3 regions of the Auritidibacter ignavus genome follow, and region 1 is predicted to be linked to each of the others. Evidence: riboswitches for the same ligand, from Rfam matches in the RefSeq annotation. Region 1 holds a riboswitch; each other region holds the start of a gene.
What was found. A riboswitch is a leader RNA that binds a small molecule or an ion and turns the genes downstream of it on or off. The one in region 1 is predicted to bind thiamine pyrophosphate.

Region 1 (7,427 bases):
GTGTGTTCACAGATGCGAGGGCGCTCTAGGGGCAGTGACCTATGAAAGGACAGGAGCCCGGGCTTCGCGTCCAGCGCTTGGCCTCGGGCGAGTGCATTATGCGTCTGATCTCTTCTTCACACCTACTGATTCACCGCGAGGCTCCGGGTGCTGTGGTGGTGTTGCCACGATGACAGCGATAACTTTCACCCTGAATCACACTCGCTTTGACGAGAACTACCAGCCACTGGACGGTACCCGGCTGACCACCAACTTCGCCAATCTGGCCCGTGGTGAAAACCGTGAGCAGAACCTGCGCACTGCCCTGCGTATGATCGATGATCGGTTCAATGAGTTGATCACCCAGGGTAATGCCAGTGGCCAGCGCTACCGAGTCCAGCTCGAGATTGTCTCGGTGGCCATCGATCTGCCGTCCCAGGACGCTGAGGAATCCTCTTTCCCGGTGATCGAAATGCTACAGACCACCGTGATCGACACCCAGACGCGGCAACGCATCCCTGGGGTGGTGGGGAATAACTTCTCCTCTTACGTGCGTGACTACGACTTCAGCATCCTGGCCCGCGAGTACGCCGAACGCGATGAGCCGTTACCGGAGGACTTCGGGGTACTCCACGGCAATATTTTCAAGGGCTTCGTAGAGTCCGAGGCCTATCAGCAACAGTTCAGCAAGCTACCGGTGATCTGCATTAGTGCCTCGACCAAGAAGACCTATCACCGCACCGAGCACCAACACCCGGTGCTGGGGGTGGAGTACCGGCAGAATGAGTTCTCGCGCACCGATGAGTACTTCGCCAAGATGGGGATGGCAGTCCGCTACTTCATGCCACCGAAGAGTGTTGCCCCGCTGGCGTTCTACCACTTCGGTGATCTGGAAGCCGACTACACCGATCTGGAACTAGCCTCCACGATCGCGACCATGGAGACCTTCCAGCGGATTTATCGACCCGAGATCTACAACGCTCACACCCCGGCTGGCGAGGTGTATCAGCCCGGCCTGGAACACACTGACTTCTCGCCAACCCAGGTGGTCTATGACCGGGAGGAACGCTCCCGGCTCGGTGTGGAACAGGGCCACTTTGCCCTGGAGAAGCTCATCACCCCGCACCGGGAGACCTTGGAACAGTGGTCGTCGCAGTACGCCGACCACCACCCGCACGCACAGGGAGCCACACGATGACGAAACTTCTACCCACCACCTCCGCCGGAAGTCTGCCCAAACCCTCCTGGCTGGCCGAGCCAGAAAAACTTTGGTCACCCTGGCAACTGGCAGACCAGGCACTGGCCGAAGGCAAACGCGACGCGCTCTTGCTGGCCCTGGCCGAGCAACGCGGTGCCGGCATCGATATCGTCAGCGACGGCGAACAGACCCGCCAGCACTTCGTGACCACCTTCATTGAGAATCTCAACGGTGTGGATTTTGAAAACCGCAAGGTGGTCCAGATTCGGGAGCGCTATGACGCCTCGGTGCCGGTGGTTGTCGATGAGGTCACGCGCAAAGGGCCGGTGTTCGTCCAGGACGCCCGGGAGCTACGGGCCCACACCGAGGCAACGATCAAATGGGCGCTGCCCGGCCCGATGACCATGGTCGATACGTTGTATGACAACTACTACGGTAGCCGGGAGAAGCTGGCCTGGAAATTTGCCGAGATCCTGAATGAAGAAGCCAAAGAACTCGCCGAAGCCGGAGTGGATATTATCCAGTTCGATGAGCCGGCCTTCAACGTGTTCTTTGACGACGTCAAGGCCTGGGGCGTGCAGGCGCTGGAGCGGGCTGCCCAAGGGCTGAGCTGTCAGACCGCCGTGCATGTCTGTTATGGCTACGGGATTGAGGCCAATACCGAGTGGAAGAAGACCCTAGGCGAGGAATGGCGTCAGTATGAGGAGATCTTCCCCCAGATCCAGCAGTCCAGCATTGATATTGTCTCGCTGGAAGCTCACAACTCGCACGTGCCGATCGAGCTCATTGAGCTGGTGCGTGGCAAGAAGCTGATGGTGGGGGCGATCGATGTGGCCAGCCACACCGTGGAGACCCCCGAAGAGGTCGCTGACACGTTGCGCCAGGCCCTGAAACACGTGGATGCCGAAAACCTCTGGGCCTCCACCAACTGCGGGATGGCCCCGTTGCCACGGGATGTGGCCCGAGCCAAGCTCCGTGCCTTGAGCGCTGGGGCCGCGATCCTGCGAGAAGAACTGAGCTCCTAACCCCATACCGGCAACGCTGTGCACGCGGTCGTCCGGGGTGTAACAACCTCGGCCACCGCGTGTGATGGGCCTGAACTTCGGTAGGATGTGGGTGACCTCACGGGCGCTCTGAGCACAGAGCTGAGATCGGACCAAGGCTGTCCGAGCACCGTTTGAACCTGTGCGGGTCATGCCGGCGAAGGAAGAAGGAGTTCTTGCATGACGCATACCTCACCCCTGAACTATTCCACCCACAGCGCTGACTACCTCGTTGACGAAGAGCACGGGATTAAGGTCCCGGTCACCCGCATCCGCCAGGATGATTCTCCCAACGGTGAGCGCAATGAACCGTTCACGGTCTATCGCACCACCGGGCCCGGCTCGGATCCGGTCCGGGGTTTGTCCGGGTTGCGCGAGCAATGGATTGCTGCTCGCGAGGATATCGAGACCTACCAGGCCCGCGGCCGGAAGCTGGAAGATGACGGCGCCAAGGCGCTACGTCGTGGGGCGGCCAGCCAAGAGTGGCAGGGCGCCCAACGGGCCCCGCTGCGGGCCAAGCCCGGGCGTCGGGTGACCCAGATGCACTACGCCCGCAACGGGCAGATCACCCCGGAAATGCGGTTCGTGGCCCTGCGCGAGGGCGTGGATGTCGAGCTGGTGCGTTCCGAGGTGGCCGCCGGTCGGGCGATTATCCCTAATAACGTCAACCACCCCGAATCCGAGCCGATGATTATCGGTAAGGCCTTCAGTGTGAAGGTCAACGCCAATATTGGAAATTCCGCGGTGACCTCCTCGATCGCTGAAGAGGTCTCCAAGATGCAGTGGGCCACCCAGTGGGGTGCTGATACCGTGATGGATTTGTCCACCGGCGATGACATTCACACCACCCGTGAGTGGATTATCCGCAACTCGCCGGTACCGATCGGTACCGTGCCGATTTATCAGGCGCTGGAGAAAGTCAACGGCGACCACCAGGCGCTGACCTGGGAGATCTTCCGCGACACGGTGATCGAACAGTGCGAACAAGGTGTGGACTACATGACGATCCACGCCGGTGTGTTGTTGCGCTACGTGCCGTTGACCGCCGAGCGGGTGACCGGGATTGTCTCCCGCGGTGGCTCGATTATGGCCGGCTGGTGCCTGGGCCATCATCAGGAGAGCTTTTTGTACGAGAACTTTGATGAGCTGTGCGAGATCTTCGCCCAGTACGATGTGGCCTTCTCCCTGGGAGACGGGTTACGCCCGGGCTCGTTGGCCGATGCCAACGATGATGCGCAGTTCGCCGAGTTGGAGACCCTGGCCGAGCTGACCCAGCGGGCCTGGGAGTACGACGTGCAGGTCATGGTCGAAGGCCCCGGCCACATTCCGTTGCATTTGGTGCGCGAGAATGTCGAGAAACAACAACAACTGTGCCACGGTGCCCCGTTCTACACGCTCGGGCCGCTGGTGACCGATATTGCCCCGGGATATGACCATATCACCAGCGCCATCGGCGCCACTGAGATTGCCCGGTACGGGACCGCGATGCTGTGCTACGTGACCCCGAAGGAACACCTGGGGTTGCCGAACCGGGATGACGTGAAAACCGGGGTGATCACCTATAAGATCGCTGCCCACGCCGCGGATGTGGCCAAGGGCCACCCGGGGGCTCGGGACCGGGATGATGCGCTGTCGAAGGCACGGTTCGAGTTCCGGTGGCGCGATCAGTTCGGGCTGTCGTTGGACCCGCAGACCGCCGAGGAATTCCACGACGAGACTCTGCCGGCCGAACCGGCTAAGACCGCGCATTTCTGCTCGATGTGCGGGCCGAAATTCTGCTCGATGCGGATCTCGCAAGATATTCGGGATGAGTTCGGCAATGTCGATGAACAAGCCCGGATCGTGCAACAGGGCATGGCGGCCAAGGCGCGGGAGTTTCGGGAGGCCGGGGGCACCGTATACCTTCCGGACCCGGCGTTCCCGGCCCGCTAGGAGGACCCCGTTACGTAGTCTGCCCGGTGGTGGCGCGTGGAAGCGTGACGGTCACGATCAGTCCACCACCCGGGCGGGCCGTGAGCTCCAGCGCACCGTGGGAACGTTCCACGATGGCGGCCACAATCGCCAGGCCGAGCCCACGGCTGGCGCCACCGGCGCGGCCCCGGGCAGTGTGGAAGGGCTCGGTCAAATGGGCAAGGACCTCGGGATCAATGATCTCACCGGCACCCTCCACCTGAAGCTGTACATCACCGGTCTCATCCGTGTCGACCGGGGGCTTAGCGGGGCCCAGGGTTGCGGTGCGCACGGTGAGCACACCGTTGTCCCGATTGTGCCGGATCGCGTTTTCCACCAGATTCTGCATCAATTGCACGAGCAATCGCTCGTCGGCGTCGGCCACCGCCGGACCCAACTCGGTGGTGACCTGTAGCCCGCGCTCGTCGGCGGCGACGGTGTACTGGTCGAGCACCGTCTCGGCGACCTCGGCAAGATCCACCGGGCCGGTCTGAATTCCGCCGGCTTCGGCCTCGGCCAAGTCCAGCAGGGATTCCACGGTGCTACTACTGCGCGCATTGAGTTCGGCCAATCGCTCGAGTACTTGGCGATCCACGACCCCGGGGGTTGCCCGGGCCACATCCAGGATGGTTTTGGAGGCAGCCAGCGGGGTGCGTAGCTCGTGGGAGGCATTGGCGGCAAACCGGCGTTGGGCGGTGTTATAGCGCTGAATGTTCTCCAGCATCGCATCGAAGGTCTGGGCTAGATCGACGATCTCATCGCGGGGCCCGGTCAGTCCGATCCGATGGTCCAACCGGCCACTGGCAGCGATCTGGGCGGCCTCGTTGATCTGGGCCAGCGGACGCAGCATCCGACCGGCCAGCCACCAGGCGACCAGCGAACTGAGTACAGCCAAGATCAGCAGCACAATAACCGAGACGGTGATCAGCAACGTGATGAGATCTTCGCGACTGTGGACCTCGACAGAGAAACTGCCGCCGGGGCTCTCGGCGCCATCAGCCACCTCTGATCCCTCGGTCCCGGCCGGTGGGTGGGTGCTATCGGGGACGATGAGCACCGAACCATCCTCGCCGGTAGCACCGACGCGTCCGAAGGAATAGTCCGGCCCCAGCCCCAGGTAGGTCACCAGCACCGTCAACAGCACCGCCCCGCAGATGATGACCAGCACCGCGTAGGAAAAGGCCAGGCGGGTCCGGGCGCTGAACCGGTGGGCCGGGCGCAACCGTTGGGGCGGCTGCTCAGTCATGATCGGCCCGCGGGCTGGTCGTGGGGGCCGGCTCGGGGTCGGCATCCACCGTGTAACCCACCCCGGAGATGGTACGGATCACCCAGGGCTCGCCGAGCTTGCGGCGCAGGGAGCTGATGGTGACCTTCACCGACTGGGTGAACGGGTTGGCGTTTTCATCCCAGGCTTCGGCCAACAGCTGTTCGGCGCTGATCACCCGGCCAGGCTCGCACATCAGCGTTTCTAACACCGCAAATTCCTTGGGGCTGAGCCGAATGTTGCGCCCCGATCGGGTGACCTCGTGCCGGAAAGGGTCCAGGGTTACCCCGCCGGCACGGTATTGGGCCGGGCGCGGGGTGAAGCGACGACGCCCCAAGGCCCGGACTCGGGCCACCAGCTCGTCGAATTCAAAGGGCTTGGTCAGATAGTCGTCGGCGCCTAAGGACAGTCCGTCGACTTTCTCCTCGACTAGCCCGGCGGCGGTGACCATCAGGATCGCCGGCCGATCCACCTCGGCGTCCAGGCGCTGGCAGACCTCGTCGCCGTGTACGCCGGGGATATCCCGATCCAACAGCATCACGTCGTAGTCAATAGTGGCCACCGCGTGTAACGCCTGGTGGCCATCGGTGGCGATATCGGCCGAGATGGACGATAGCGCCAGCCCGTCTCGGATCGCTTCGGCCAGATACTGCTGGTCTTCAACGATCAATACCCGCATGAACGGCTCCCGGTAGTTGTTGTGGTGGTGTGGTGGCGGGGATCATGTGCTCAGTGCCGCGGTCGGAGAGGTGTTCGCTGCGCGCATGGCCGGCAAGACCCCGGCGATCGCCCCGACCAGGATGGTTACGGTGATCCCCAATAGTGGAATCAGCGGCGGGAGCGTGGGCGTCCACCCGTTGACCAGGGAGACGACCAGGGTACACAGCCCGCCTAACACGATGCCGGCGACGCCACCGTAGCTCGCCAGTAGCACCGATTCAACCATAAACTGGCGCCGAATGTGGACGCGGGTGGCACCCAGTGCCCGGCGCAAGCCGATCTCGCGACGGCGCTCCATGACGGTGATGACCATGATATTGGCCACCCCGATCCCGCCGACCAACAGCGCGATCGAGCCCACACCCACCAGCAGTCCGGTAAAGGCGGTATCGATGGCATTTTGGGCCGCCAGTGTGTCGGAGGGGCGACTGACGCTGACCTCATTGGGCCGTTGCGGGTTGATGGTCGAGGGGATCAGATCCCGGACGGCAGTCACCGCCTCGTCGGTAGAGCGTTCAAACAGTGTGGTCGGTGAGCCGGAGAACTCCAGCTGCTGGTGGGCCTGCTCGGCGCCGACGAGCACCGAGGTGTTCAACTCCGCAGCCAGGGGTGAGGGGTTGAGGATGCCCAGCACCGTGTAGGTGATTCCGTTGAGACTCACCGTTGCACCCGGGGTGGCGATGCCGAGGCGTTGGGCGGCGGTGGCCCCCAGCACGGTGGTGGGGTACTGGCCGGTGGCCCGATTGAACCAGGTGCCGTTACGCAATGAGGCGGAGGTGACCTCCAAGAGTTCCTCATCGGCGGCGGCCACGGTGAGCCCATTGGTTTGGCCCGGATCGATGTGGGAGTTGCGGTAGGCGTGCACACCGGTCAGTTCGGCTAACCAACTGACCTGTTCGACCCCGTCGACCCGACGGAGCCGAGCCGCGGAATCGGCCGGTAGCACGGTCTGTTCCCCGGAGAAAGACTCGCCCGGGGTCACGGTTAGCATATTGGTGCCCAGGGCGGCCAGGCGTTCTTGCACCTTGGCCTGGCTCGACAGCGAGATCCCGATCACCGCGATCATCGCAGCGATCCCAATGGCGATCCCCAGGGCCGACAGGGTGGCCCGAGCCGGATGGGCACGCACCCCGTTCCAGCCCAGACGCAACAGGTCGGTCAGGCGCAGCCGGGAGGCATGGATGGTGGTCGGTGCGCTCACGTCATCTCACTTTCAGCTGTGATCGGTGCGTGCGTGCCGGTATCGGATTCCACCGCGCCATCGCGGATCGCG
Region 2 (7,427 bases), 380 kb from region 1:
CGATACCGAGTTCCTCACAATTGCAACAGGAGGTTCGTCTGGAGTCTATTACCAGGTCGGCGCCACACTCAGTGATCTACTCAGCGACGAACTGGGTTCAGACAGCACGGTCCAGGCCACCGGTGCCTCCGCCGAAAACATTAACCTCCTCACCGACGGTGGCGCTGAACTAGCGATCACCATGGGGGACGCTAACGTCCAGGCTTTAGAAGGTACCGGACCCTTCGAGGGAGAGCCGCGCGACGGCCTTATGGCTGTGGCAGCTTTGTACCCAAATACGGTGCAAGTAGTAGCTACTGCTTCCTCAGGTATCGAAACCATCGAAGATCTCTCTGGGAAGAACGTTGCCGTGGGCGACGTTGGTTCCGGGGTAGAACTCAACGCGCAAACGATTCTTGATGCATATGATATGAGCTACGACGATATCAACGAGGATTATCTTGATTATGCCGAGGCCACCGACCAGATGGCTAACGGACATATCGATGCGGCATTCGTAACAGCCGGTGTTCCGAACCCCGCTTTGACCGAACTGTCCACCAATACAGACTTCAACGTTCTCACCATTGACGGGGACGCGCGAGAGAAACTCCTGGAGAATGACTACTTCATTGAAACCACTATTCCGGGCGGAACTTACCAACAGGAAGAAGATGTTGAGACCGTCGGCGTCGTCAACCACTTGATGATTAGCTCAGAACTGAGCGAAGACGCCGCCTACGACGTCACCCGTGTTTTCTTCGACAACCTCGATGCGATACACAATTCCAATGCTGCTGCTGAGGACATCAGCCTCGAAGAAGCTACGGAGGGGCTAACTGTTCCTTTGCATCCGGGAGCTGCCCGCTACCTGGAGGAAAATGGTGTCGATGTCTCCGGCCATGTTGCCGGAGAAGAAGACTGAGTAAGTCGTTGAGTGGCTAAAGCCTCGTGTTTTCATGACACCGCCAGATATCAGTCGCAGATCGGTCCTCACTTTGACAGTGGGGACCGTCCTCGCGGTTGCTGGCGGGTGTGGCGTCACCGCTTCAGTTCCGACCCAACAACGCCAGATCGTATGTCGCCATCAGCAACATCACGACGTGTACGCCACACTTCCCGCCATCGACGGCACCACCATCAGCCTGTCTTGGGTTCATTCGATTGAGCTCACACCTTGGACCGACATCTTCACGGTCACTCCAGCTGGCCTGGTGCTTACCCAAACTCGTTTCTCATCTTACGGAGCCGGCATGCCCGCCGGAGACCAAGGAGATCTGCGTTACGAAGGAAACCAAGTGGTTATCGATAACATCGACCGCCCCTTCGACGCGATTCGCTGGATTCACTCTCACCGCGCCCAGTACCGGGTTCTCATCGATCATGATCCGCAACGTATAGACGCAAAGCAACTACCTGATCACCAAAGACTCGAGATTGTTCTGATATGACACCTCCCCAACGGCCCCAAAAGCAACCAACAAACCAATCTTCAGATTCACTCGCTACCGCCACCATCACGGACGCTGAATATCTTCCTCACACCGACGAAGAACGTCGCGCTCAGGAACAAGAAGCAGCCGAAATTGCGGCCCAGTATGACGCTGAGTCTCGGACGCGCAGTATTCGGTGGCGTCCTCTGGCAATTTTGATCACCGCGGTGGCATGCGCATTTGCGATATACCACATGTGGACTGCCTACTTCGGATCACCACCTACGCTGGTTCACCGTTCCATCCACGTCAGCATCGTTCTGTTCCTGATCTTCTTGATCTACCCTCCGTTCAGACGAGCTCAAGGACTGACCGTTCAACTCGTTGACGGCGTCTTAGCGTTGTCTTCGCTAGTTCCATCGGTCTACATCGCAACAAACTATGAGCAAGTGGTCCTTCAAGCTGGGAGGTTTACAACTACAGACGTCATTGTCGGCACCATTTTGGTCGTTCTCGTATTGGAAGCCGCTCGACGGGTCACAGGTTGGGCCCTTCCAATTCTGGCGATACTTTTCATCCTCTTCGGCATTTTCGGCCGTGAATTACCGGGCGTGTTGCGCCACCGCGGTTATGAATGGGACACTCTGGCTTATCAGTTCCTCTCCACTACCGAAGGTATTTTTGGAACAGCGACCGGCGTGTCTGCCACGTACATCATTCTCTTTATCCTCTTCGGTGCGTTTCTGGCAAAGTCCGGAATGTCAGCCTTATTCAACGATTTGGCTCTTGCTATAGCTGGTCAGAGTCGTGGAGGCCCTGCCAAAGTTGCCACCCTGGGATCTGGTTTCATGGGATCCATCAACGGGTCAGCTATTGCAAATGTTGTCTCAACAGGGGCATTCACCATTCCAATGATGAAGAAAGTCGGCTACACCAAGACTTTTGCCGGCGCGGTGGAATCGACGGCATCGGTGGGCGGGCAAATTTTGCCCCCGGTCATGGGCGCTGCGGCCTTCATTATGGCGGAAACGCTTGGCGTCCCCTACTCCACAGTGGCAGTAGCGGCTATCGTTCCAGCGCTGCTCTATTACCTTTCGCTGATCGTCCAGATCCATCTGCGAGCGACTCGAGAAGGGTTGAAAGGTATCTCAAGAGATAATTTGCCGGCAGTTCTCGATGTCCTGAAAGAACGTGGTCACCTGTTAATCCCATTGTTCTTCCTGATCTACATGCTTTTCTTCTCAGGGCGCACCATCCTTTATTCCGCTCTTCTCACGATCATTGTCACCATTGTGGTCGCTATGTTGCGAAAGACCTCAAGATTGTCTTTCAAAGACATTATCGACGCCCTGGAAAACGGCGTCCGACAAACCTTGGGCGTGGCTGTAGCTTGTGCAAGCGTGGGGATCATCGTTGGCGTGGTGACTATCTCCGGCTTCGGTGTGGTGCTAGCCTCGGCCATTGTGTCGGTCTCAGGCGGTATTTTGTTCTGGACTTTGGTCTTCACCATGCTTGCCTGCCTGGTGCTGGGTATGGGCCTCCCTTCGATTCCCGCTTACCTCATCACAGCAACCATGGCGGCTCCTGCATTGACCGAACTCGGTGTGGAACCGATCGTGGCACACCTGTTCGTGTTCTACTTCGGGTTGTTCGCCAACATCACTCCGCCTGTCGCGCTCGCTGCCTTTGCCGCAGCCGGTATCTCTGGGGCTTCTCCCATGCAAACTGGTTTCGCGGCGCTCAAGCTGGCCGCAGCAGGGTTTATTATTCCGTATATCTTTGTCTACAGCCCGGAACTGTTGCTTCGAGATGTCTCGTTTGGTCAAGGAATTCTGGTGGTCACCACAGCTGTCATTGGTATCTTGATGCTTTGCGTGGCATTGGAACGGCACTTTATGGTGAATATGCCATGGTTTTTGTGCATCGTGATCGCAGGCGCGGCCATCCTGTTGCTGAATTCTAATATGCTCCTATCCCTCAGCGGCCTGGGAATCGGGATCCTCGTTCTGGTCGTCCAATCCATCTTGGCTAAAAAGCAAGGCAACTTCGGGCTCAGGGCCATCTAGTACCAGGAAAGTTCTCTAACATCACCCACCAAAAACGGCGACCAGCCCCGAAATGGGGCCGGTCGCCGTGGTACGTCAGCTGTATTGCTTAGGCGCGAGGCTGCTTAGGAACCTTGCGGTCAGAGCCTTCTTCGAAGACTGCCGGGTACACCCCGTTCTCATCGTGGGTCTCACGGCCGGTGACCGGCGGGTTGAACACACAGGCCATGCGCAGCTCGGTTTCAGCGCGCACGGTGTGCTTCTCGTGACCATCCAGCAGGTACAGGGTGCCGTCCTTGAGTTCGTGAACTTCACCGGTCTCTTCGTTGGTCAAGGTACCGTTACCCTGCACGCAGTAGACGGCCTCGATATGATTCTGGTAATGGAAGGTCGAGGTCGTGCCGGCGTAAATCACGGTATCGTGCATGGAGAAACCAACACCTTCGCGGGCGAGCACCATGCGACGTGAGCGCCAGTTCTCCGAGGTTACGTCACGCTCGGTGTCATTGGTGTCATCACGGTTAATAACGTACATATCAAGTTCCTTTCACTGGCTGGCGCCGACCTGACGCCGCGGCCAGCCGGTTGTTACTGACGTCGTGGTCTATGCCGTCAATTTAGGCGTTAGCCAGGTTGTCTTCGTTCTGTCCGCCGGTAATACTGCTGACATCGGCCCCGGTCAGCTCGCCGAGGATTTCGGCGATCAGATTCATACCGCGCTCCAGCTCGTCGAGCTCGGTGGTCAGCGGTGGCATGATCTTGAGAACTTCGTCTTCCGGACCCGAGGTTTCCAGCAACATGCCACGCTTGAAGGCTTCAGCAGCCACTTTGCCTGCCAGGTCTTGATCTTCGAAGTAGATACCGGTCAGCAGACCACGGCCACGCACTGCAGATCCGGAAGCAGCAGCGGTAATCTTGATCAGCTTGTCCTGAACCAGCTCGATAGCCTGAGCCAGGTGACCCTTCTCGAAAGTGTCATCGGCCCAGAACTCACGCAAGGTGGCAGCACCGGTCACCAGCGCCAGGGCGTTGCCACGGAACGTACCGTTGTGCTCACCCGGACCCCACACATCCAGTTCAGACTTGAACAGGGTCAGCGCCAGCGGCTGACCGGAACCGGAAATGGACTTAGACACGCAGACAATGTCCGGGGTAATACCGGCTTCTTCGAAGGAGAAAAAGCTACCGGTACGACCGCAACCGGCCTGCACATCGTCAACAATCAGCAAGATTTCGTGGCTCTTGCACAGCTTGGCCAGCTGACGCAACCATTCGGCGCGTGCGGCACGCAGACCACCTTCACCCTGAACGGTTTCGACGATAATGGCGGCTGGCTTATCGACACCGGATCCGGAGTCTTCCAGAACGCGCTCCAGCCAGATGAAGTCTTCGGTCTCGCCGTTGAAGTAGTCGTCGTAGGGAATTTTCGAGCTGTTGGTCAGCGGAATACCCGCACCCTTACGCTTCATCGAGTTACCGGTGACTGACAGCGAACCCAGGGTCATGCCGTGGAAGGCGTTGGTGAACGACAGAATGTGCTGGCGTCCGGTGACCTTACGGGCCAACTTCAGTGCGGCCTCAACAGTGTTGGTACCGGTCGGGCCAGGGAACATGACCTTGTAGTCCAGACCGCGGGGCTCGAGGATGACTTTCTTGAAGGTTTCCAAGAAGTCGCGACGTGCCGGGGTCATCATGTCCAGCGAGTGCAACGGGCCACCGTTGTCCAGGTACTCGCGGATGGCGTCGATCAGCTTGGGGTGGTTGTGTCCGTAGTTCAGAGCACCAGCCCCGGCGAAGAAGTCCAGGTAGTCGGTGCCATCTTCGGCGATCTGGTGGGAGCCAGATGCTTTGACGAACACGGTCGGCCAGGAGCGGGAATAGCTGCGAACCTCGGACTCTGTTGTCTGAAAAATCTCGGTATCCATGGGGAATTCCTTTCCGTGGAAAAGTTGTCTCGACCCATCTCTCCGCCAGCGAGCGGGATCAGTGCGATCCTGCTCTAGCTGTTCAGCGGTGCGATGTGGTGAAGGTATTCGGTGGGCTGATCGTCGGGGTACATCTCAGGGGTGAATAAGGGGGTAATCTCTTCACCAGCGTTGTTGCGCTTGGCAAAGGAAGCAAACAGGGCGTTGGAGGCTTTATTCGTGGAGGTAATGGTCGTCTCCAACACTTTCGGCTGCACCGATTCGTTGAGCGCGTCCAACATCTGAGAGGCCACGCGCAGTCCCCGAGCGGCTTCGTCGACGCCAACTTGCCAGACCATCAACGTGTCTGGGGCATCAGGGCGGATGTAGCCGGTAATGAACCCGACGACTTCACCATCGAGTTCGGCAACAACGGAGGTTTGGGAGAAATCTCGAACCCACAGCAGATAGCTATACGAGGAGTTCAAGTCCAAGACGCCCGTGTCACGAGCGATCCGATAAATTTTTGCTCCGTCTCCGGGAGCGAACGGTCGAACCGTGATAGCGCGGGGTTTGTCGGTCGGGTGGTCTGGAAGGGTCTTTGTGTCATCCATCTTTTTTCACAATAGACGACTGAAAAATGCTTTCAACCCGCCCCTGACGCCTGTGTGGGCCCATTTTAGGCCGGAAAAAACGCCTAAACCGTTGATAATCATTAGGGACCCGGAGAGCGCCAGGGCTCGAGAAGCCGAGCCAAAAGCTGTTACCAAATTGTTATACAAGACATGTTGGATGTCACATTTTAAGTGGGGTAGCCTCCCGATTCTACACTCGAGCTCATCTCACGGCGTTCAGGAGTTGGGTTGGTGAACAGGTCTTCGGTAGGGTTTTTCTCATCGACAGGGGAGCACCACCGTGGTGCTGAGAGTGCGAACGCATTTCGCAGACCCTCGAACCTGATTCCGGGCCATGCCGGCGAAGGGAGTCGAGTATCTCTCCTTGCACCGTGGGCTAATCGCGGGTGATTCTCACCTCACCCAGGGTGCTCGCCCTCCTATCCCTTGAAGGAGGATATGCACTGATGTCGCACCTCACCCATCACTCACCTGGGCCCGCCCGGTCTCACCGTCGAAAGATCAGCACGGTGTTCGGGCTCTCGGCGGTGGTAGCGCTGGTACTGTCAGGATGTTCGGCCGCAGATCAGGCAGATAATAATGGTGGAGACAACGGTGACGAGAACCAGACAGTTACCATGATGACTCACGATTCCTTCAGTGTCTCCGAGGAATTGCTCGCGCAGTTTGAAGAGGAATCCGGTTACACCGTCACCACCACAGCCCCCGGTGACGCCGGGGCTGTCGTCAACCAGCTCATCCTGCAACAGGACTCCCCCACCGTGGACGGCTTCTTCGGGGTGGAGAATTATTCGGCTCAGACGCTGTTGGACGAAAACTTCCTGCAGGATTATTCCGGTCAACTTCCAGAATCTGCCCAAAACCTCGCCGTTGATGGCTCGGACGCGCTGGTGCCGATCGACCACGGTCAGGTGTGCATCAACGCTGATACCGAGTGGTTTGACGACAACGACCTGGAGCTTCCGGAGACCTTGGACGATCTCACTGATGAGAACTACAAGGACCTGTTGGTCACCAGTGACCCGAATGATTCCTCCCCGGGCCTGGCGTTCTTGGTTGCCACCCGGACGGAATTCGGCGACGATGCCGAACAGTACTGGGAAGACCTGTTCGATAACGGGGTGAAAGTCGCCGGTGGCTGGTCTGATGCTTATTACACCGACTTCTCCGGTTCTGAAGGTGAAGGACCCTACCCGCTGGTGGTGTCTTACTCCTCGTCACCGGCCGCTGAAGAAGGTCGGACCACCAGCATTGACGGCACCTGCATCCAGCAAATCGAATATGCTGGCGTGCTGGAGGATGCCGAGAACCCCGAGGGCGCTCAGGCTTTCATCGACTTCATGCTCTCCGAAGAATTCCAGGCGGATATTCCTGAGCAGATGTTTATGTATCCGGTCGATGACAGCATCGAGCTGCCAGACGAGTGGAGCG
Region 3 (7,427 bases), 1.0 Mb from region 1:
GCTTCTGGCCGCCAAAGCATCGTTCCTCAGTGTCGCTGAAATCTTTTTGCCTGCGACTTTCCTGAGTGGCGATGAAGATCTCGCGTTGCGACTGCTGATTGCCGTCGTCTCAGTTTCGGTGATCGTGTTCCTCTCCGCACTGATTCCGACCGTGATGTCGACGTCGATTCCAATCAGCCTCTGGCAAATGCTCGTGGTGTGGTTTGAACGCGTCGTGCTGACCATTCTGATCGCTGGCCCCTTGTGCCACGTGGTGGTGATGTTGCAATAGTGAAAACAGGCAGTGTCCTTTCGCAACGGAAGCCGGAGCAGTACTCGTCATCTCGCGTGCCGGCAGCTCAGCACGTTCTGGAGATCTTGCTGATGCTGTCTAGACAACGTGGTCCCGTGAGTGCACAACTGGTCTCGGATCAATTGCACATTCCGCGTTCGACCGTCTATCACCTGTTGAACACGGCCATAGCGCAGGGGTTTGTCATCCACTACCCAGAAGAGAAGAAATACGGTCTGGGGCCTTCCGCGGTCGAATTGTCTCACTCCTATGTGCGTTACGAGCCGGTTTCACGTCTGGCCTCGCCACTGCTGGCCAAGCTGGTTGACGAGACACGGGCCAACGGACATCTGTCGACGCTCTACGGGCGTAACGTTGTCTACTTGTTGAATGAACGTGCCGAGGGCCGGCCGGTGCTGGTCAACCACGTCGGCGTGCGCCTGTTAGCTCACGCGACCGCCTCGGGACGGGCCATGCTGGCACAGCTACCCGAAGATCAAGTGGCCGCCATGTATTCACTCAAGAGCGCGTTTGCCACGGGGGAGCACGGCCAGTCGGAGGGAGAACATAAGCTCGATGACGAATCGCTGGAGTTTCCCGTCCGCAATATTGACCTGCTGAGAATCACGACGCTACAGAAATTGCAGGAGGAGTTAGGCGAGATCCGTCAGAGAGGCTACGCCAGCGAGCATTCAGAAGTCACCGAAGGTTTTTCCTCAGTATCAGTGGCGATCTGTGACCGCAATGCCTGGCCGGTTGCTGCGATGACGCTGACCTATATCCCGGCCAAGACCACACCAGAACAACACGACAAGCTTGTGACGGCTCTGCGCCGTTACGCGAACATATTAGAAAAACGGCTGATGTAGTCATCCGGGTGACTACCAGTGTGCTACCCGAGAAAGGAAAAATACGATGTCTTTTACCCGTCATGACCCGTCCCGCGAAATTCATGCGCCTCGAGGCACCGAGATCTCCGCGAAGTCCTGGCAGACTGAAGCTCCGATGCGCATGCTGATGAACAACCTCGACCCCGAGGTGGCTGAACGTCCTGAAGACCTGGTCGTCTACGGCGGAACCGGCCGGGCAGCTCGTAGCTGGGAAGCCTACGATGCCATCATCGAAAGCCTCAAAGAACTCGAAAACAACGAGACGCTACTGGTGCAGTCCGGTAAGCCCGTTGGGGTGCTCAAGACCAACGAGTGGGCACCGCGCGTGCTGATTGCCAACTCGAACCTGGTCGGCGACTGGGCCAACTGGGAAGAATTCCGCAAGCTCGATGACGCTGAGCTGATGATGTACGGACAGATGACCGCTGGATCGTGGATCTACATCGCGACCCAGGGGATTCTGCAGGGTACCTACGAAACCTTCGGTGCGATCGCGAAGAACCGTTTCGAGGGCAGCTTGGCCGGAACCCTAACCCTGACCGCCGGTTGCGGTGGTATGGGTGGAGCACAGCCACTAGCCGTGACCCTTAATGGTGGTGCCGTGCTGATCGTGGACGTCTCCGAGGAACGGCTACGTCGTCGTCAGGGCAAGCGCTACCTCGACGAGGTCGAAACCGATCTGGAAACCGCGCTGAAAAAAGTCCTGGAAGCCAAGGAGCAGAAGAAAGCCCTGTCTGTGGGATACGTGGGCAACGCCGCTGAAGTGTTCCCCGAGCTATTGCGTCGTCACCGTGCTGGTGAAATCAGTATCGACATTGTGACCGATCAGACCTCGGCACACGATCCGCTGTCCTACCTGCCCGTCGAGTACACGATTGATGATTGGGATCGGGAAGCACAGGCTGATCCGGAGGGCTTCACCAAGAAGTCCCGCGAGTCCATGGCCGCCCACGTGCAGGCCATGGTGGAGTTCCAGGACGAAGGTGCTGAGGTCTTCGACTATGGCAACTCCATTCGTGACGAGGCTCGCAAGGCCAGCTACGAGCGTGCCTTCGAATTCCCCGGCTTCGTCCCGGCCTATATCCGTCCGCTGTTCTGCGAGGGTCTTGGCCCGTTCCGCTGGGTTGCTCTCTCCGGCGATCCGGAAGACATCAAGGTCACCGACCAGGCCTTGAAGGAGCTGTTCCCGGATAACGAGCACCTGCACACCTGGTTGGATGCTGCTGAAGAATACGTCGAATTTGAGGGGTTACCGGCACGTATTTGCTGGTTAGGCTACGGTGAGCGGCACAAGGCCGGCCTGCTGTTCAACGAGCTGGTGGCCTCCGGCAAGGTCAAGGCTCCGATCGCTATTGGCCGTGACCACCTGGACTCCGGTTCGGTGGCCTCTCCGTACCGCGAAACCGAGTCCATGCTCGATGGCTCCGACGCCATTGCCGACTGGCCTCTGTTGAACGCGCTGACCGCTACCAGCTCGGGTGCCACCTGGGTCTCGCTGCACCACGGGGGTGGTGTGGGCATGGGCCGCTCTATCCACGCCGGCCAGGTCGGTTTGGCTGACGGTACCGAGCTAGGCCGGGCCAAGCTGGAAGCACTGCTGACTAACGACCCGGCGATGGGTGTCATCCGTCACGTGGACGCCGGTTACAGTCGCGCAGCCGAGGTTGCTCAGGAACGTGGTGTCAAGGTTCCGATGGAGCCGAAGATCCGCGACTAATCGCCGTTGAGTAATGGCCATGTGAGCTGCCTGGGCGCGTCTGTGTCGGTCCTTCAGGACGACACGGACGCGCTCCGGTTTGATCGGTTACAACGCGGGCGAGCCATCGGCCGTGGCCATGGGCACTACACCCTCACCGACAGTCAAAAACATCCGGCAGATCTGCAAAGGCCCCGTATTATTTTTATCGTTGAGAGGAATGAGTGTTTCGATGAGCTCGAAGAATAACGAGTCGACCGCAATCTTCAATATCTCCGAATTACATACTCAGGATGCAGAGTCACGCGTCATCAAGGATGCCGGGATTGTTTTCGAAGACGGAAAGATCGCCTGGGTAGGCCCCTCCAAGGATGTGCCCGCCGCTGACGTCAGTGTTGACGCCGAAGGCAAAGCCGCTCTTCCCGGCTGGGTTGATTCCCACACTCATATTATTTTCGATGGCGACCGTAGCGCCGAATTTGAGGCTCGAATGGCAGGAGAATCCTACTCGGCTGGTGGCATTAACGTCACCACCGAAGCGACTCGGGCTGCCAGCGATGAGCGACTGAGCGGGCTGGTGCGTGATCGGATTCGTCAGGCCGTTGACGGTGGCACCACCTATCTGGAGACCAAGACCGGGTACGGGTTGCAGGTTGCCGAAGAAATTCGGCACGCCAAGTTAGCACACCAGCTGAAAGAAGACGGGGAGCTCGATACCGTCACCTTCCTCGGTGCCCACCTGGTCCCGGCGGGCGTGGACGCCGATGAGTACCTGGCCGATGTCAACGGCCCGATGCTGGAAGGTGTGACGCCATACGTGGATTGGGCCGACGTATTCTGTGAACGGGGCGCCTTCAACGAAGACCAATCCCGGAGCGTATTGCAACACGCCAAAGATGCTGGTCTGGGTTTACGGGTACACGGCAACCAGTTGGGAGAAGGCCCCGGTGTGAGACTCGCCGTGGAGATGGGAGCCACCAGTGTGGACCACGTGAACTACTTGAGCGATTCGGACGTCGAGGCCCTGGCAGGATCCTGGAGCGATGGTGATCGGGACAATGGCACCGGACAACGTGGCACTGTGGCAACCTGCTTGCCGGCCTGCGACCTGTCCACCCGCGAACAGCTGGCTCCGGGCCGTCGCCTGCTTGATGCGGGTGCCGTGATTGCGTTGGCCTCCAACTGCAACCCGGGCACCAGCTATACCTCGTCGATGAACTTCTGCGTGGGTACCGCTGTGCTCCAGATGGGGTTGAGCTTGCACGAAGCTATCCGGGCTGCCACACTGGGTGGCGCCATCGCCGTGGGGGCTGACGATGAAGTCGGCTCCCTGGAAGTCGGAAAACGAGCCGATCTTCACCTGCTGAACGCCCCCGCTGCCATCCACTTGGCCTACCGCCCTGGAATGCCCATGACGCATTCGGTCTGGCGTCGCGGCGTTCGTGCAGTGTAAACCGTCCGTGAGCTTCGTGATTTGAGAACAGGGGTAGATTGTATGGCTCTTATTGACACCATGAACAAAGAGAACTGGAGTGGCCGTGTCGACGGGGACGGGCCAGAGCACCTGCGGTGGCACCAAGCCGTCCGTCCCTTCTCGGCTACAGCCGAATCAGGAACCGCACTGCTAGGGTTCCGCTCCGATGAAGGCGTGAAACGCAATATGGGTCGTCCTGGAGCAGTGGAAGGACCTCAGTCCTTGCGCCAGGCATTAGGCGGATTCGCGTTGCCGGAACCGATCAGCATCTACGATGCCGGAGACATTGACACCGGGGCTGAGCTCGAAGAAGGTCAGAAAGAATTCGGTGACAATCTGAGCACCCTGCTGGACCAAGGCCACTTCACCGTCGGATTAGGCGGGGGCCATGAAATTACCTGGGCCAGTTTTCTGGGTGTTTCCCACTTCCTGCGTGCTGGTGACGCCTCAGACCGTTCGCTGTCAGGCTCGGCAAAATTAGGCATCGTGAATCTGGATGCTCACTTTGACAACCGGGACGCCGGCTTTGCGACCTCCGGAACCGGATTCTTTCAAATCGCTGAGCATGAGCATCTTGCCGGCCGTGACCTGCACTACGCCGCCCTGGGCATTGCTGAGCAAGCCAACACCAAAATTCTGTTCGACCGCGCGAAATCTGAGAATGTGGCCGTCCTCCTTGACCGGGAGGCCACCATCGATCACAAGAGCGCTGTGACAGAGTTTGTGGAGTCGTTCCTGGCAGATCTGGATGCGGTCTACCTGACCCTGGACTTGGATGTGCTTTCGGCCGATGTTGCTCCGGGCGTCAGCGCTCCGGCAGCTGTTGGTGTCTCGCCCCATGTGATTGAGTACGTGATCGGTCTGGTGGCCCGCAGTGGGAAACTACTACATTTTGATGTCGCCGAGTTGAGCCCGAAGCACGATATTGGTGGGCGCACCGCGAGAACTGCGGCCCGGATGATTCACCGTGCCGTGATCGAAAAGCAGTAATGTTCGGATAGAGCCTTCCGGGCCTTCGGGTCCCAAAAACGCTCAGACGGCAACAGGGTTAGTCCAGCCACGCATAGGGGGCTGGACTGACCTTGTTTAAAGAGCCCTGAGAGTGCCCGGCTGTGCACTCGATGAACGAGCAACACCCTAGACGCAAAATGAGGCCATTCGATACAGTGTTGAACGACACGGGGTGCCTGAGAATGGGCTGAGATTAAACCCGAGAACCTGATCGAATTAATCTTCGCGGAGGGATGTCATTGCGGTGCTGGTACCGAATCTTGGTACCTGTGGAGCGAGTCAACGTCAGGCCTTATTCTGAGTGCACGATCGTGTCCTGAGTTTTTCTGTGCAAGAACGGAAAGGACAACAGGACGGAATGAGCCAACGTTTTAGTCAAGAACTCCTTGAAGCCAATCGCGCCACCTGGGATGAAGCGATTAATCACCGGTTCGTGACCGAGCTTTTCGAGGGAACAATCGATGACGCCGTGATGGCCGGATATCTCGACCAGGACTACCGCTTCTTTGAAGCGTTCTTACAGTTACTGGGCGCCGCCATCACCACCGCGGACCGGCTCGATGCACGGTTACGATACGCCAGCTTCGCCGGAGAAATGGTCAATAGTGAAGACACCTACTTCCAGCGAGCCTTTGACGCACTGGGCGTTACCGATGAACTCCGCGCATCGACTCCAGACACCCCGAGTGCCGGCGGTTTCGTCGATCTGATGCGGGAAGCGGCATCCTCACAAAACTACAGTGCGGTGGTCGCGGTGCTGATGGTCACCGAGTGCTTGTACCGAGACTGGGCGGCCCGAGCTCCCGAAAACCATCCGGAGAGTTTTGTTCATCACGAATGGATCACCTTGCACGACAACCCGGACTTCTTGAATTTCGCGACCTTCCTCGAACAGGAGGCCGACCGTTCCGGGGCGCAAGATGCCGAGACCGCCCACGACTTTTTCCGCCGGGCGGTGGAGCTTGAGCTCGGCTTCTTCAACGACACCTATAAGTACCCGCTGAAAGGAATCCACGCATGACGTTGTTCAACGATCTGAAGCAGGCCAACCTGGAGGTGTGGCAGTCCTATACTCGTCACGAATTTATCCAAAAGTTGGCCGATGAATCCCTAGAACTCGAAGCCTTCCAGCGCTACCTGATTCAGGACTACCACTTCCTGATTCACTTTGCCCGCGCCTACGGACTGGCCGTGTATAAGCAACACACGCTCGAGGGCATCCAACATTCGATGGATGGGCTGAAGAACATTGTCTGGGAAACCGGATTACACACCTCGATGACCGCCGAGTGGGGGATCAGCCCCGAGGAACTGAACGCGACCCCTGAGGACCTTGGCACGGTGGCCTACACCCGCTACGTGCTCGACACTGCGCTGACCGGTACCCTGCTGGACCTGTACGTCTCCCTGGCACCGTGTCTGATCGGCTACGCCGAAATCGGTGCCGAGATTGCACCGGCCCTGGAGAAAAACCCCGACCACCGGTATAAAGAGTGGATCGAAACCTACATTGATCCACAGTTTGTCAAAGCCTCGGAACAAGAGGTTGACAACCTCGACGCGCTGGCTGGCGAGGGGCCGTTGTCTGACCAGCGATTCGCCGAGTTGTCACACATCTTTGCCACCGCCTCACGCTTGGAAGCCGAGTTCTGGCAACAAGCACTCTAAGTGGCTAGGCCCGTAGGGCGAGGTGATTGACGGGCCCGTGCCCGGTCTGCGGAGCATAGGAGAGTTCCCAGTGTGCCCCAGCGGCCAGGGCGCGGGCCAGATCAGTTTGGCCCTTCTTGATCCACGCCAACAGATCCTCGGAGCTTGGCGGGGTCTGAGCGGATACGTTCAGGGCCGCCCGGGCTGCGATTGCTGACGACAACGTGCACCCGGTGCCGTGCGTATTGCGGGTGCTAACACGGGGGATCGGTAGCGAATAAGCTTCACCGTTGATGACGACCACATCGGTCATCTCCTGGGTGTCGTGGTAGAGGTGACCACCTTTGACCATCACCGCTCCAGTTCCATGCTGAGCCACAACGTGGGCCTGTTCAGTCATCTGTTCGAGACTTTCGGCCTCAGCATCGGCATCGGAGA

Region 2: another riboswitch for thiamine pyrophosphate. It lies ahead of QDX22_RS07345 (thiamine ABC transporter substrate-binding protein); the one in region 1 lies ahead of thiC (phosphomethylpyrimidine synthase ThiC).
Region 3: another riboswitch for thiamine pyrophosphate. It lies ahead of QDX22_RS04110 (TenA family protein); the one in region 1 lies ahead of thiC (phosphomethylpyrimidine synthase ThiC).

Annotation. Positions count from the first base shown of each region.
Region 1 is NZ_CP122564.1:1,977,737-1,985,163, forward strand. It holds gene QDX22_RS09050 (putative oxygenase MesX) at 170-1,177, shown strand; gene QDX22_RS09055 (methionine synthase) at 1,174-2,202, shown strand; TPP riboswitch at 2,292-2,403, shown strand; gene thiC (phosphomethylpyrimidine synthase ThiC) at 2,401-4,152, shown strand; gene QDX22_RS09065 (sensor histidine kinase) at 4,163-5,416, opposite strand; gene QDX22_RS09070 (response regulator transcription factor) at 5,409-6,113, opposite strand; gene QDX22_RS09075 (ABC transporter permease) at 6,156-7,355, opposite strand; gene QDX22_RS09080 (ABC transporter ATP-binding protein) at 7,352-7,427, opposite strand, start outside.
Region 2 is NZ_CP122564.1:1,596,794-1,604,220, forward strand. It holds gene QDX22_RS07315 (TAXI family TRAP transporter solute-binding subunit) at 1-904, shown strand, start outside; gene QDX22_RS07320 (DUF1850 domain-containing protein) at 1,083-1,430, shown strand; gene QDX22_RS07325 (TRAP transporter permease) at 1,427-3,478, shown strand; gene QDX22_RS07330 (ectoine synthase) at 3,567-3,992, opposite strand; gene ectB (diaminobutyrate--2-oxoglutarate transaminase) at 4,075-5,382, opposite strand; gene ectA (diaminobutyrate acetyltransferase) at 5,457-5,975, opposite strand; TPP riboswitch at 6,253-6,362, shown strand; gene QDX22_RS07345 (thiamine ABC transporter substrate-binding protein) at 6,443-7,427, shown strand, end outside.
Region 3 is NZ_CP122564.1:932,307-939,733, reverse strand. It holds gene QDX22_RS04135 (YjiH family protein) at 1-271, shown strand, start outside; gene QDX22_RS04130 (IclR family transcriptional regulator) at 244-1,140, shown strand; gene QDX22_RS04125 (urocanate hydratase) at 1,187-2,878, shown strand; gene hutI (imidazolonepropionase) at 3,090-4,310, shown strand; gene hutG (formimidoylglutamase) at 4,353-5,321, shown strand; TPP riboswitch at 5,501-5,593, shown strand; gene QDX22_RS04110 (TenA family protein) at 5,701-6,363, shown strand; gene QDX22_RS04105 (TenA family protein) at 6,360-7,010, shown strand; gene thiD (bifunctional hydroxymethylpyrimidine kinase/phosphomethylpyrimidine kinase) at 7,015-7,427, opposite strand, start outside.